Regions from separate parts of the Variovorax sp. P2_H12 genome, predicted to be linked through region 4. Evidence: predicted binding sites of a transcription regulator. Region 4 holds the regulator's gene; each other region holds the start of a gene.
What was found. The regulator FNR, encoded in region 4, switches genes on or off when oxygen is low (the NO sensors DNR and NnrR bind a similar motif). The targets are predictions, from matches to a motif close to TTGATNNNNATCAA.
Positions count from the first base shown of each region.

Region 1 (3,615 bases), on a different contig from region 4:
ACGCCAGCCGCGTCATCAGCGAGTCGGCCCGGCTCGTCAGGATGATCGGAACCCGCGCGCCGAGAACGATGCCCGCCGCATCGGCGCCGGCCAGGAAGGACAGGCTCTTGGCGAGCATGTTGCCGGCTTCCAGATCCGGAACCACCAGCACGTTGGCGCGTCCCGCGACCGGCGAATCGATCTTCTTGATCTTCGCGGCCTCCAGGCTGATCGCGTTGTCGAGCGCCAACGGGCCATCGATGACCGCGCCCGTGATCTGGTGCCGGTCCACCATCTTGCACAAGGCGGCTGCCTCGATGGTGGAAGGGACCTTCGAATTGATGGTCTCCATCGCCGAGAGAATGGCGACCCGCACGTCCTGCACTTGCAAGGCGTGCGCCAGGTCGATCGCGTTCTGCACGATGTCGATCTTGTCGTCCAGCGTCGGCGCGATGCTGACGGCGGCATCGGTGATGATCAGGGCGTGTTCGTAGCTGGGCACGTCCATCACGAAGCAGTGGCTGATGCGCCGCGCGGTGCGCAGGCCGCCGTCGCGCTTCACCACGGCCCCCATCAGTTCATCCGTGTGCAGGCTGCCCTTCATCAGCGCGTCGGCCTTGCCCTCGCGCACCAGCAGGACGGCCGCGTCCGCCGCGGCGTTGCTGTAGGGCGCGTCGACGATGGGATAGCCGGAGATGTCCACTGCGAAGGACGCGGCCACGGCCTCGATGCGCGCACGCGGCCCGACCAGAATCGGCGCGATCAGCCCCAGCCTGGCGGCCTCTCGCATTCCTTCCAGCGAACTCTGGTCGCAAGGATGCACCACGGCCGTGGGCATCGGGGGCATCCCCTTGCAGAAGTCGATCAGGCGCTGATACTTCTCGTGCTTCGCGTTCATGAGGAGGCCTTCTTCCTTCGTGCCGGCGCCACGCGCTTCCGAAGAACGGTGGCGACCTTCGATCCCGCCCGATGGCTGCGCGCAAGCTGCGCTCCTGCGTCCATGGTGACTCCCTTTCGACGAACTACTTGGCGGCGTGCTTCAACGCCGCCTGCAGGCCTGCAGAACCCGGGCTCTTGACTTCCTTCATGACCAGGATCTGCTGCGGCGTGACCGGCTTGCCGTAGTAAGCCGCATTGAGGGAATCGCGCACGTCGATCACCGATCCATCCACCGCCAGGCCGGCGAACGCGCCCTTGACCATCGAGAAGGCGACGAAGTCGCTGCCGAGTGCGGCGCTGGCGTCCATGCCCTTCTTCCAGGCGGCGACCGAGGCATCGGCGCCGAGCTTCACCTTGCTCGCGAACACCGAGTCGAGCGCCTTCTGTGTGTGCACCAGCATCACCATTTCTGCCGATGACGCGCCGGCCTGGAATCCGAAGCTGGCGGAGCCCATCGTGTAGAAGGCCGGTCCGCTCCAGCTTCCGGTCTTTTCATCGCGCACCATCAGGACACCGGAGCCTCCCGAGCCACCGAGCACGAAGCCCGCCTTGAGAATCTGCGGGAAGATCAGCACGCCCTTGGCCTGGCCGAGGGCAGTACCGAACCCGGCGGAGAAGTCGGGGTTCTTCGCGAAGGCGTTGACCGTGGCCTGTGCCTTCTGAACAAGCGCCTTGGCGTCGGCGTCGTCGGCGGCGTGGGCCGGCAAGCCAACGAACACCGCGGCGAGGGTCAGTGTGCCGACGGCGAACGAAAAGTGTCTGCGGTTTGTGCTCATCGATATCTCCTCGGTGGTGCCGTCAGTGACGACGTTGCTGCGAACTGTCGCGGGGCCTTCTCACGTCCCGGGAAGCCATTGTGGGAAGCGGGCGCGCCGAGCACCTTGATCTGGCTCAACCCCGGCCGGCCCGCGCACGCTTCACTGCTGTTGCCTGTTGGCCTTGATGTTGCCGGCGACCCCGCCGGCAACGGCGCCGACGGCCGCACCGGTCCAGCCACTGCCGCCGGCGATGGCCGCGATGCCGGCGCCGGCCGCGGCACCGATGGCCGCGCCACTTGCCGTTCCCTGCTGCTGCGGCGTCATGTTCGTGCAGCCGATCGCGATCACGGCGGCTCCGATCGAAACGATGAGTCTGATGTGCTTCATGACTTTCTCCTCGAGGCCTAGTTCTTGAGGCCGGGCACGACCATCTCGAACCAGAGGGTTTCGATGACCGGGCGTTGCAACCGGTCCGGATGCGCGGCATACCAGCGGTCGAGTCCGATGCGCACGGTGTCGAGCGTCTGTCCCCTGAGCCCCTTGGCTGCCCTGGGAATGACGGTCTGGCTGTCAGGCGGCGCATTGCCGGCGTGGTAGGCGGTCTCTATCTGGATCACGTTGGCGACGCCGATCAGGTAGACCTTCTTCAGTTGCTCGCTGGATCGGGTCCAGTGCTCGCCCGTGATCAGGGGCACTTCCTGCGCGCGGACATGGCCGCATGCCAGCGCCGCGGCGAGGAGCAGCGGGACCATCGTCATCTGCCAACTCAGTCTCTTGGTCATCATTCACCTCCATAAGGAGTCGTTGAACGAACGCTCCGGCTCATCATTCGGTACAGCATGGCGGAGCAGCCACTGCCAGGGCCGGCAGGTCGAATCCGCCGCCCAAGGCCAGAACGAGGTTGGCGCGTTGTGCCAGCTGCTCGGACTGAACACGCAATCGCGAGGTCCGCACCGCATAGAGCGTGAGCTGACTCTGCTCGACCGCACGCAGGTCGACGGTGCCGACGCGATACTGGATCCGGGCCAGTTCCAGCGCCTCGGCACTGTCGCGAACGGTCGCCGCGAGGATGGCGTCGCGTTCGCGCAAGACCGACTCCGCGCCCAGGGCGTTCTCGACTTCGGCGAAGGCCTTCTGGCCGGCGCGCGCGTACTCGGCCACCGCCTGCTTCTGCTCGGCCGACCGGATCTCGACCTGCGCGCGCAGCGCGCCGCCCTGGTAGAGCGGCGCGATCAGGTTGGCGCCGAGGCTCCAGACCGGGCTGCTGACGTCCTTCAGGACGATCAGCTCGCTGGACACGTTGCTGCCCCCCGCCGTCAGGCTGATCCTGGGGAGCTGCGCCGCCTTGGCCTCGCCGACCCGGTCGAAGGCCGCGGCGACGCGGCGCTCCGCCGCCACCACGTCGGGCCGGCGCTCCAGCAGCTCCGACGGCATGCCCACGGGCAGCGGCGCGGGCATCGGCGACAGGCGGTCGGCGACCGCGATCTCGGCCGCCGGGTAGCGTCCGAGCAGGATTTCGAGCGAACGGCGCGCCTGCTCGCCCGCGAGCTCGACCTGCTTCAGCGTATCGCGATAGGGGCCGACATTCGCGCGTGCCTGCGCCACCGCCTGCGCGCTGCCGTTGCCGACCCGCAATCGATCGTCGGCCATCCGAAGCAGGGTCTCGGATGAGCTCAGGGCATCCTGCGCGATCACGCGCTGCATCCGGGCCTCGACCGCCAGGAACCATGCCTTGGCCACCATCGCCGCCAGCGACTGGCGCGCATACGCGTAGTCGGCCTCGGCGGCCGCCGACTGCTCGCGGGTCGCGGCCCGTCCGTAGCGCAGGCGGCCCCAGACGTCGAGCTCCAGCGATGCGTTCAGGAAGATCCCGTCCAGGCCCCCGCCGCCGCCCGATTTGCCGCCGCCCAGGCCGATCACCCCGACCGAAGGCAGCAAG
Region 1 covers NZ_JBFUFO010000005.1:85,748-89,362, forward strand. The annotation lists gene AC1DYK_RS04875 (phosphate acetyltransferase) at 1-877, opposite strand, end outside; gene AC1DYK_RS04880 (lipid-binding SYLF domain-containing protein) at 1,002-1,694, opposite strand; gene AC1DYK_RS04885 (YMGG-like glycine zipper-containing protein) at 1,836-2,063, opposite strand; gene AC1DYK_RS04890 (hypothetical protein) at 2,081-2,458, opposite strand; gene AC1DYK_RS04895 (TolC family protein) at 2,502-3,615, opposite strand, start outside.
Region 1: a site for FNR is predicted at 1,800-1,813, ahead of AC1DYK_RS04880 (lipid-binding SYLF domain-containing protein). Genes of this name have one in related genera too.

Region 2 (3,615 bases), on a different contig from region 4:
ACGATGCCGTCCTTGACGATCACGCCGACATCCGTGGCGTTGACGATCGGGTCCCACTTGAGTTCGGCCAGGACGTCTTCTTTGAGTTGAACATCGGATTTCATGTGCTTCCTTTCATGGTGAACGAAATCACATCCTTCAACCCACGCACTACATTGATTCGAATGAAGCGCTGGGTTTTCCCACTTTAGGCAGCCGCGCCAGGCGCGGCTTGCGCGGGATCAACTCAGACCGCGGATCGCAATGCGGATTTCTTGATTTGGCGCAAGACCCGGTCATCGAATCGGGAGGAGGCTTCGATCTGCCGGCCCGAGGGCGTGACGACGACCCAGGAAAGATGCCATGGCCATCCTTCGCGACCGACTTCGTGAATTGAGGGGCGGCCGACCGGTTGCCCTTGTTCGATCTTGCGGGGCTTGCTGCCAACCCGCAGAAGCCCCGTGTCACGATCGCGGCCATGCCAACCGGTGCCGCAAGTGGGCCCGCCCGATGCGTGGCCGTAGCGCCGCAAGGTCCTCAGGCTCTGAAAAATCATCAATCGTCACGGGAAACGGTTGCACGCGGCATCGACTGTCTTGTGCTTGTTGCGTCTTGAAATGAGTGGGCGCGCGTTGTGGCGGCGATGTCCGCCACCATGAGCGCGGCGAAGGAGTCTGGCACCTGGAGGCTGCATCGACGATCAACGTCTGCAGACGATCTCCGGCCAAAGTGCGCTCGCTGCGGCGTTGTAGTGCCAGACGATGTTCGTCACCTTGACTTTTCCCTTGGCGGCACCGTCGACCTTTGCGTCCTCGGGGATCCAGATCGTCTGGCCGATCTCGGGGAGCGGACCGTTGTAAGGATGGTGGGATGTTCCCACCTGAAGCTCGGCCGATGCAGCAGAGCCGGAATGAATGGTGATTCTCATCTGTGCCTCATTCGGGTTGGAAGGGCCAGTAGAAGGTGCCGTTCGTCGCCCCCTTGCCGACCCGAAACGTCTTGGCCTGGGTGACGCCCGCATAGGTGGCATATACGCGATAGACGCCGGGACTCAGGACCACATGGAACAGGGGGCCGCAGTCCGCAAAGGGGCCGTATGGCATGCCCCGGCCCACAGGCTCGATCATCACGCTGACCCCCGCGACATAGGCGCCGGTGCCGACCTCGGCGAACGTCAGGCGCAAGTTGTAGAGATCGCGCGTGACCCGCATGTCCGACTGGCCTTGCTCGCCGATGCCGCCGCTGGCGTACGAGCCCGGCGCCAGCGTGGGCTGGGGCGCCGGACGGGAGAGCACGGTACCGCCCTGAAACGCGAACGATATCAGTGCGACGAGCAACAACCTGCGCATCGGGAATGATATGAAATGCTTCATGGAGCGAACGCTAAAGCGAACGGCGCGGCCGAGGGTTGATCGCGCGCAAGCCAGGCGTCGGCGGTCTGCGGCGGTTGCCGACATCGTCCGTCATTGCGCTGCATCAAGGTGTGGGACTGGTCGATGCGCGATGCTGGGCCTTCGTCGTCGTCATGGCCGCTGGCGGGACTGAATGACGACGGCCAAGGGCCTCATGCACGAACCCGCCGCAAGGGCGCGGGGTAACTTGAGACCGGGCGAGACATACTGGGCTTTTTCATCCACGGACAGAGCTCGATGCCTTTGATCGCCTTACTGCTCGGCGCCCTCCTGGTTCTGGCGACCCTGATCGACGCCTTCGAAGTGGTGCTGCTGCCGCGCCCGGTGCGCCGGCGGGTACGGCTGAACCGCTATTTCTTTCAATGCACCTGGCATGTCTGGGCCCGATGCGCGGGCCTTTGGCCCACCGGCAGCCGGCGCGAGGACTTTATCGGCGTCTACGGACCGCTGTCGATGGTCATGCTCTTCGCCCTGTGGGGCGGGAGCCTGATCGTGGGATTCGGACTGGTGCATTGGGCGCTGCAGCGCCTGGTACCCAACGCCGGCTCCGACGCGCTGGTCGACCTGATCATCATCAGCGGCGACGCCTTCTTCACACTCGGGTATGGCGACAATGTGCCGCACCATTGGCTGGCGCGGCTGCTGGTGATCCTCGAAGCCGGTATCGGCTTCGGCTTCATCGCACTGACCATCGGCTACTTGCCGGTGCTCTATCAGCACTTCACTCGCCGCGATCTCCAACTCATTGAATTCTCCGCGCGCGCCGGCTCGCCGCCGACGGCTGCCGCCCTGCTGGGTTGGCATGTGCATGACAGCCCAGAGGCGCTCGAACGCTGGCTGAGGGACTGGGAGATCTGGGCGAGCGATCTGATCGAGAGCCAGGCCGTGTATCCGATGTTGGCGTACTACCGCTCGCAACACGAGGGCCATTCCTGGCTGGGCTCGCTGGCGGTGGTTCTGGATGTTTGTACGTTGCTCATTGGGGGCGCTGACGACGCGCGGCGTCACCAGGCCACCGCCACCTTCTCGGCCTTGAGGCGCGTCCTCGATGAAGCCAGTGAGTCGCTGCGCGTGGCACCGGCGCGGCAGGTGTCGGTCCGCCGGATGGACGCCGAGGCGCTGCGGCATCTCACGTCGACGATTCGTCGGATCCTGCCGACCTGGCGTGACGACGAGGCCAGTCTGCCGGCCATCGGCCAGTTGCGACGTACCTACGAGCCCCGACTAGAAGGTCTGGCCACGTACCTGCTGCTGGACGTGCCGGACTGGATCGACCCCGCAGCGACAGGGGCCGAGCGCTTCGGTCGCGATGCGGTCGTCCGGCAACTCACGGAGGGGCGCCCGGACTGATATCGATCTCACGGTCGTGGCTGGGGTCCCGTGCGCGAGAGACATTTGTCCTGCTGTTCGGAGAGGTGGGTCCGCCGCCATGCGGGGCGCTGCCAGCAGAAAAAAGGCCGTTGGGTACGGCCTTTGTTGTGCTGACTATCCGGCTGTGTCGCCGTCCATCGTCGTTGGAAGTCGAGCGCCGGCAATGGCTGAAACGACACCCACCGCGCTGGCCCGAAGCAACTCCTGTCGCAAGGCCGCTTCCAGCAGACCGCGCGCCGTGTCCGGCCGGTCGTGGTCGTACTCTTCGTCCAACTCGCAGTGCAGGTAGTAGTCGACCCGGGCCATGAGCCGTTCGACTGAAGCTGCGAGGTCTGTTTCGTTCATCTTCCGCTCCTCCGAACCCGACTTGCCTCCGGAACAACTCCTGCAGAAGTCAACTGCCTGAGTTTGGTCATTATGTCTCCAGCTCGGCGGAATACTCTGCGCCGATTATCGTGCTCGGCCAACAACCTGACGCGTTGGGCAGGTATTGAATTCTTTAGTGCTAGTTTCCTAGCGCAGCCGAAAGCGATTCCAGGTACTGGCCAGTCGGGAGGGTGCGGGCGGTGGCGCCACGGCCTGCGCACTTCCGGGTGGCGGCAGTTGGTGTCGCAGGCTGTGCGCCACCTGCACGCAATCCTTGATGTGCAGTTCGCCCAGGGAGCGCAGCGCCGCGTAGCTCAGCGTGGCGGAAACCACCTGGCCTGCGATGGGCACGAATTTGGCGGCCTGGCTGGCGGTCAGCTTGACCCCCGCATGGCGCGCCAGCGCGACCAGCAAGTCACGCGTGACCAGGCGTCCCACCAGCAGCGCGCCGACCGTCGCGGCCGCTTTCCGGATGGTTTCGCGCTCG
Region 2 covers NZ_JBFUFO010000006.1:63,386-67,000, reverse strand. The annotation lists gene AC1DYK_RS05670 (BON domain-containing protein) at 1-104, opposite strand, end outside; gene AC1DYK_RS05665 (hypothetical protein) at 227-535, opposite strand; gene AC1DYK_RS05660 (hypothetical protein) at 680-907, opposite strand; gene AC1DYK_RS05655 (hypothetical protein) at 915-1,328, opposite strand; gene AC1DYK_RS05650 (potassium channel family protein) at 1,629-2,741, shown strand; gene AC1DYK_RS05645 (hypothetical protein) at 2,877-3,107, opposite strand; gene AC1DYK_RS05640 (hypothetical protein) at 3,276-3,615, opposite strand, start outside.
Region 2: a site for FNR is predicted at 1,446-1,459, ahead of AC1DYK_RS05650 (potassium channel family protein). Genes of this name have one in related genera too.

Region 3 (3,615 bases), on a different contig from region 4:
GGCGCGCGCTACGTCCAGGCGCAGGTCGGTGGACTCATCGCCATCGGCGAGAACATCCGTACCGTGCAGGCGACCTTCAAGAAGCTCTACAACCTGGAGCGCGGCTTTCTGCCGGACGGGAGCCAGTTCGACCACCTCTTCAGGGACGGCGAGGTCTTCAAGATTGGCGCGGTCGAGGCCACCGCATTGCTGGTGCCGGGTCACACCCCGGCAGACATGGCCTATCTGGTGGACGGCTGCGTCTTCGTCGGCGACACGCTCTTCATGCCCGACGTCGGCAGCGCGCGCGCGGACTTTCCTGGTGGCGACGCACGCCAGCTCTACGCCTCGATGCGCAGACTGCTGGACCTGCCGCCTGAAACCACGATGTACGTCTGTCACGACTACCCGCCTGCATCGCGCCAGGCCCGATGGCAGACCACCGTCGCCGAGCAGCGAGTCCACAACATCCATGTGCGCGACGGTATCGGCGAGGATGCCTTCGTCGCAATGCGCACGGCGCGCGACGCCACCCTTGATGTTCCGACGCTCATTCTCCCGTCGATTCAGGTGAATGTGCGGGGCGGGCAGCTTCCGCCCCCGGACGACAACGGGGTCGCCTACCTTCGCATCCCGCTGAATGCCCTTCCTGTGCACCCGCACCTCGAGGGCAATCAGGAAGCTTGAGCCCGGCCTGGGGCCTGGCAATTCAAAAGGGGCATCATGAACACGAAATCACACTGGGAATCCGTCTACGGGACGCAGGCTCCGGAAGCGGTCAGCTGGTACGCTGCGCATCTGCTGCTTTCGCTTCGATACGTGCGGAAGGCGGCCCCCGCAAAGGACGCCCGCATCATCGACGTCGGCGGCGGTGAGTCGACGCTCGTGGATGACCTCCTGGCCGATGGCCGCAGCAACATCACCGTCCTCGACATCTCCACGACCGCGCTCGATGTCACCAGGCATCGCCTGGGGGCCCTGTCGAGCAAGGTGACATGGTTGGCCGGCGATGTGCTTGATGTCGACCTTCCCATTGCCGCATACGACGTCTGGCACGACCGGGCGGTGTTCCACTTTCTCACGAGCGACGAGCAGCGCCAACGCTACGTCGAACAGGTGCTCAAGGCGCTCAAGCCTGGCGGCTACGCCATCGTCGGGACCTTCGGACCCGAAGGTCCCGAGAAATGCAGTGGCTTGCCGGTGGCACGCTACGAGCCGACCGCACTGCACGCCAGATTCGGGGAGCCTTTTCAGTTGGTCGACAGCAGCATCGAAGTGCACAAGACGCCCTGGGGGGCGCCACAGCAGTTTGTCTATTGCTTTTGCAAACGGCAGCCGCAATAGTCATCGGCCGCGGCCGCCGCTTCAAAGGGCGTGCCGGGGACAGTGCGGCAATCTGCATCCCGAAGGTGCCCGGCTACCCGGCCGGTCGGACGCACCGAAGACAGCAGCCGAAGTCGGCGAGAGCAGGCGGTCCAGATGGCGAATGGCCACGGGAGCCTCCGCTGGAAAGGCCATCATGCAGGGCGTGACACCTCGCTCGCTTGACGAAGGTCAAAGGGTTCGGATCGTTGCATGCCAAGCTGCGGCGAATCGAAGGAGAGACGATGCGCATCGAATTTCTTGGCGGCACGGGCACCGTCACCGGATCGAAATACCTTCTCGAGCACGAGGGCCGACGACTGCTGCTGGACTGCGGCCTGTTTCAGGGGCTGAAGCAACTTCGACTGCGCAACTGGGAGCGCCTGCCGGTCAAGGCGTCGGAAGTCGACGCCGTGCTGCTCACGCACGCTCACCTGGACCACAGCGGCTTCGTGCCGCGTCTGATCAAGCTCGGCTTCAAGGGGCCGGTCTACTGCACCCAGGCCACGCGTGACCTTTGCGAGCTGCTGCTGGCGGACTCAGGGCGACTGCAGGAAGAAGAGGCGGATTTCGCGAACCGGCACGGCCACTCGAAGCACAAGCCCGCGCTGCCGCTCTACACCGAGGACGACGCCCGCGAGGCCCTCAAGCGGTTCGAGGTCCTGCCCTTCGACGAGGCGCAGTCCCCATGGCCGGGGTGGTCGTGGCGCCTGTGCCGCGCCGGGCACATCCTGGGCGCGGCCAGCGTTCGGATTGCCTGGGGGAACGGAAGCATCCTCTTCTCCGGTGATCTCGGCCGCAGCGACGACTTGGTGATGCGGCCGCCCGCGCCGTCGGAGCCGGCGGACTATGTCGTTGTGGAGTCCACCTATGGTGACCGCCGGCATCGCGACCTGGACACCTTGTCGGCGCTGGCCGTGGTGATCAACCGCACGGCCGCGCGCGGCGGCATTCTGATCATTCCGTCCTTTGCCGTGGGGCGTGCGCAGACGATGCTGCACTGCATTCATTTGCTCAAGAAGGAGCGCCGCATTCCGGACATGCCGGTCTATCTCAACAGCCCGATGGCGGCCGACGTGACGCGCATCTTCCGCAGCCACCTGGACGAGCATCGGCTGAGCCACGAGCAGTGCGCCGCAATGAGCAAGGAAGCGACCATCGTCAATACGGTGGAGGAGTCGAAGCGGCTCAATATGCTGACCTATCCCTCGATCATCGTTTCTGCCAGCGGCATGGCGACCGGTGGCCGGGTGCTGCATCACCTCAAGTCCTATGCGCCCGACGCGAAAAACGCCATTCTGTTCGTCGGCTTTCAGGCGGCCGGCACGCGCGGCGCGGCGCTGGTGGCCGGGGCCAAGGAGGTGAAGATTCACGGTGCCTACATACCAGTCCGTGCGGAGGTGGCAAACCTCGACACGCTATCCGCTCACGCGGACCGCGAGCAATTGCTGGCATGGCTCGGCGCCCTGCCGGCGCCGCGGCGCATCTTTGTCACGCACGGCGAGCCGGTCGCGGCCGATGCACTGCGCCTCGCGATCGAGGAGCGCCACGGCTGGTCGGTAACCGTGCCCGACTATCTCGAATCCCGAGAGCTTTGAAGCAAAGAGGTCCGACGATGGCCGTCGACGAAGATGGCGGCGAAGAGCAGCGACGCGGAGATCATGCGTGCAATCCCCGAACGGTACTCAGACGGCGACCCACTCGACGCTCACCGCGAGGCCGCCCAGGCGGATCGACCGCCCGATGCGCACCACTGCCTGCTGTGCGGAGGCGACGCGCCGCACGATGGACCAGCCCAGGCCGCTGCCGCTCTCGCCGCTGCCGAGCACGCGGAAGAAGCGCTCTCCGCACCGCGCGATGTCCTCCTCCTTCATGCCGGGGCCGCTGTCCTCGACCCTGAGCCTCACATGGCCCTGCCAGCGCTCGACGTCGATGTGGATCGCTGCCCGCGCCGGACTGTAGCGGATCGCGTTGTCGACCAGATTGCGAGTCAGCACCACAAATAGCGTCGGATCGCCGCGAACCAGGCATTCGTCCGTCGCGTCGACTTCAATGCTCTGCTGCTTGCGGATGGCTGCCGGGGCGGCTTCGGCCACCACGCCACGCACGAGGGCGCCCAGTTCCACCGGCTTGCTTTCAAGGTCGGCGCCCGCCTCGAGGCGCGACAGCGTCAGCAACTGTTCGACCAGGTGCGTGGCTCGGTCGCACCCGGTGAGCGTCGCTTCCAGCGCATGGCGCCGCCGGGCTTCGTCGGCCTCGGCGAGCGCGACCTGC
Region 3 covers NZ_JBFUFO010000006.1:103,965-107,579, reverse strand. The annotation lists gene AC1DYK_RS05865 (MBL fold metallo-hydrolase) at 1-666, shown strand, start outside; gene AC1DYK_RS05860 (class I SAM-dependent methyltransferase) at 703-1,323, shown strand; gene AC1DYK_RS05855 (MBL fold metallo-hydrolase RNA specificity domain-containing protein) at 1,587-2,939, shown strand; gene AC1DYK_RS05850 (ATP-binding protein) at 3,027-3,615, opposite strand, start outside.
Region 3: a site for FNR is predicted at 1,524-1,537, ahead of AC1DYK_RS05855 (MBL fold metallo-hydrolase RNA specificity domain-containing protein). Genes of this name have one in related genera too.

Region 4 (3,615 bases):
CACATGATCGCCATGATCACGGCGCGCCGCAGCACGTCGTCGCGCGTCAGCGCCAGGCCGCGCACCACCGGCAGGCGGCCCTGGTCGAGGAGGTCGTAGTATTCCTCGAGCGTCTTCGCGTTCTGGCTGTAGGTGGCGCCGATGCGGCCGATCGCCGACACGCCCAGGGCCACCAGGTCGCAGTCCGGCTGCGTGCTGTAGCCCTGGAAGTTGCGATGCAGCCGGCCCTGCCGCCGGGCGACCGCCAGTGCATCGCCGGGCAGCGCGAAATGGTCCATCCCGATGTAGACATAGCCCGCGGCGGTGAGCGCGGCGATCGAGCGCGACAGCATCTCGACCTTGGCGCCGGCATCGGGCAGGGCTTCGGTCGCGATGCGGCGCTGGGCCTTGAAGCGCTCGGGCAGGTGGGCGTAGGCATAGAGCGCGATCCGGTCCGGCCGGAGCGCGCAGACCTGCTCCAGCGTGCGGTCGAAGGACGCGGGGCTCTGGCGCGGCAGTCCGTAGATCAGGTCGACGTTGACCGAATCGAAGCCCAGCCCGCGGGCCACCGCCATCAGGTCGAACACCTGCCGGGCGGGCTGGATCCGGTGCACCGCCTTCTGCACTTCCGGGTCGAAGTCCTGGACGCCGAAGCTCAGCCGGTTGAAGCCCAGCTCGGCCAGCGTCACGAGGCGCTCGCGGTCGACGGTGCGAGGGTCGATCTCGATCGAATGCTCCCCGTCCGGCGACAGCGTGAAGGCGCCGCGAAGCATGGCCATGAGTTCCCGCAGGCCGGCATCGTCGAGGAAGGTCGGCGTGCCGCCGCCCAGGTGCAGCTGGCGGACGACCGCGCCGCGGCCGAGCTTCTCCACCTGCAGCGAAATCTCGCGAGACAGGTAGTCCAGGTACTCGCGCCCCTTGCTCTTGTGCCGGGTCACGATCTTGTTGCAGGCGCAGTAGTAGCAGAGCGATTCGCAGAACGGAATGTGCACGTACAGCGACAGCGCCCGCGCGCTCGCGCCGGCCCCGCCGCGCTGCTCGAGGGCCTGCGCGTAGTCGTCCGCCGTGAAGGCGTCGACGAAGCGATCGGCCGTGGGATAGGACGTGTAGCGCGGGCCGGCGCAGTCGAAGCGGCGCAGCACGGTGGACGGCGGCGCCAGGGCCGGCGTGAGGGCGGGAGCGGAGGGGGGGAGCATCGCGGGCGGCGGCAAGGGCTGTGGTGTGTCACTATGCCGCCGTCACGATCTGCAATCATTGACCTGCATCAAGCATCCACCCCGCTCCCCGTCGGACAATCCCTCCATGACCTCGACTGCATCAATGAAACCCGAAAATATCAAGGTCGCCTGTTCCAACTGCAATCTGCGCGAGCTCTGCATGCCGGTGGGCCTGAATCCGGGCGAGCTGCAGCGCATCGACGACATCGTCGCGACGCGGCGCAAGATCAAGCGGCGCGAGACGCTGTTTCGCAACGGCGAGGCCTTCACCTCGCTCTATGCGATCCGCACCGGGGTGTTCAAGACCCGCGTCACCAGCGAGGACGGCCGCGACCAGGTCACGGGCTTCCAGATGGCGGGAGAGATCATCGGGCTCGACGGCATCGTCAACGACCAGCACACCTGCGACGCCGTGGCGCTGGAGGACTCCGAGGTCTGCGTGATGCCCTTCGAACGCATCGAGGAGCTGTCGCGCGAGATCACCGCGCTGCAGCGCCACGTGCACCAGATCATGAGCCGCGAGATCGTGCGCGAACACGGCGTGATGCTGCTGCTGGGCAGCATGCGGGCCGAAGAGCGGCTCGCCGCCTTCCTGCTGAACCTGGTCCAGCGCCTGCACGCGCGCGGCTTCTCGCGTTCCGAGCTGGTGCTTCGCATGACCCGCGAGGAAATCGGCAGCTACCTCGGGCTCAAGCTCGAGACCGTGAGCCGGACCCTGTCGAAGTTCGCGGCCGAGGGCATGGTCGAGGTCGAGCAGCGCAACGTGCGCATCGTCGATCCCGAGGCGCTGCGCCGCATCGTCAATCCGCCGGGCTGTTGATCTCGCGCGCCGACAGGGTCAGCAGCAGGGTCAGCGCGCCCGCCCCCATGGCCAGCAGCCAGAAGACGAAAAAGCCGACCGTGTAGACGGCCTGGCGCGAAGCACCGAGCGCCTCGCCGCGCCAGTTCAGGTCGCCCGGGTCGACCAGGGCGAACACCAGCACCTCGAGCGCGCAGGCCAGCAGGAAGGCCGGCCAGAGAATCCACATCCAGCGGCGCGTCTGCATGCACTCACTCCTTCGGCAGCGGCACGGCGCTGCCCGGTGTCGCCGCGTGGTTGCGCCCGGCCACGGCCGGCATCAGCTTCTTGTCGGCCAGGGTGCGGTTGATCTCCACGCCCTTGCGGTAGTAGTCCTGGTCCACCACCGGGTCGGGCGTGGCGATCGCCAGCCACAGGGTGACGAAGCTCGCGACCACCACCACGCCCGGCCCGCCGATCACCATCCACACCAGTGGGAAGCGGTACCACGGAGGGCAGGGTTTCATCGCGTCGTTGTCGTGCGTCATCTCTTGGTCCTTGGGTTGATCAGCGCGGTACCAGGAACACCGCGGGCTCCGAGACACTGGCATTGCCGCTTTCGGCGCGGACGTCGAAATGCACCTTGTGCGAACCCGCCGCTGCCGCCCCATAGGGTAGCTGCAACCGGACCGCGACCCAGCGCGACTCCGCCGGCGCGACCTCGACCACGGGCTCCGAGGACACCTTCAGCCCCTCGAGGCCGCCCGCAGCGATCCGGTAGCGCTGCACCTGTTCGGTGGCATTCATGATCTGCAGGCGGTAGACGTTCTCGAGCTGGCCGCCTTCGACGATGCGGGCCAGCGACGCGCGGTCGCGCACCACGTCGACCTTCAGCGGCGTGCGCGTCACCAGGCTGGCGAGCAGGCCGATGCACAGCGCCGCCAGCACCCCGGTGTAGATCAGCACCCGCGGCCGCAGCACGCGCCGCAGCACCTGCCGCGGCGTCCAGCGGCCGGCCATGCCGTTCTGCGTGGCGTAGCGGATCAGGCCGCGCGGCGTGTCCATCTTGTCCATCACGATGTTGCAGGCATCCACGCAGAGGCCGCAACCGATGCACTCGTACTGGAGGCCTTCGCGGATGTCGATGCCGGTCGGACAGACCTGCACGCACAGATGGCAGTCGATGCAGTGGCCCAGCGGCGCCGCGGTCGATGCGCGCCCTTTCGCCGGCACGCCGCGAGGCTCGCCGCGCGCGGCGTCATAGCTCACGATCAGCGTGTCGCGATCGAACATCGCGCTCTGGAAGCGCGCATAGGGGCACATGTACTTGCACACCTGCTCGCGCATGAAGCCGGCGTTGCCGTAGGTCGCGAAGCCGTAGAACAGCACCCAGAAGATTTCCCAGGAACCCATCGTCGTGTGCAGGAACGACATCCCCAGCTCGCGGATCGGCGTGAAGTAGCCCACGAAGGTAAAGCCGGTCCACAGGCCGATGGAGATCCAGACCACGTGCTTGAACCACTTCTTGACCAGCTTCTCGGCCGACATGCCGCCGCGATCCAGGCGCATGCGCGCGATGCGGCTGCCTTCGATCTTCTCTTCGACCCACATGAAGATCTCGGTGTAGACCGTCTGCGGGCA
Region 4 covers NZ_JBFUFO010000023.1:41,335-44,949, forward strand. The annotation lists gene hemN (oxygen-independent coproporphyrinogen III oxidase) at 1-1,175, opposite strand, end outside; gene fnr (fumarate/nitrate reduction transcriptional regulator Fnr) at 1,300-2,016, shown strand; gene AC1DYK_RS18120 (hypothetical protein) at 1,997-2,242, opposite strand; gene AC1DYK_RS18125 (FixH family protein) at 2,247-2,522, opposite strand; gene ccoG (cytochrome c oxidase accessory protein CcoG) at 2,542-3,615, opposite strand, start outside.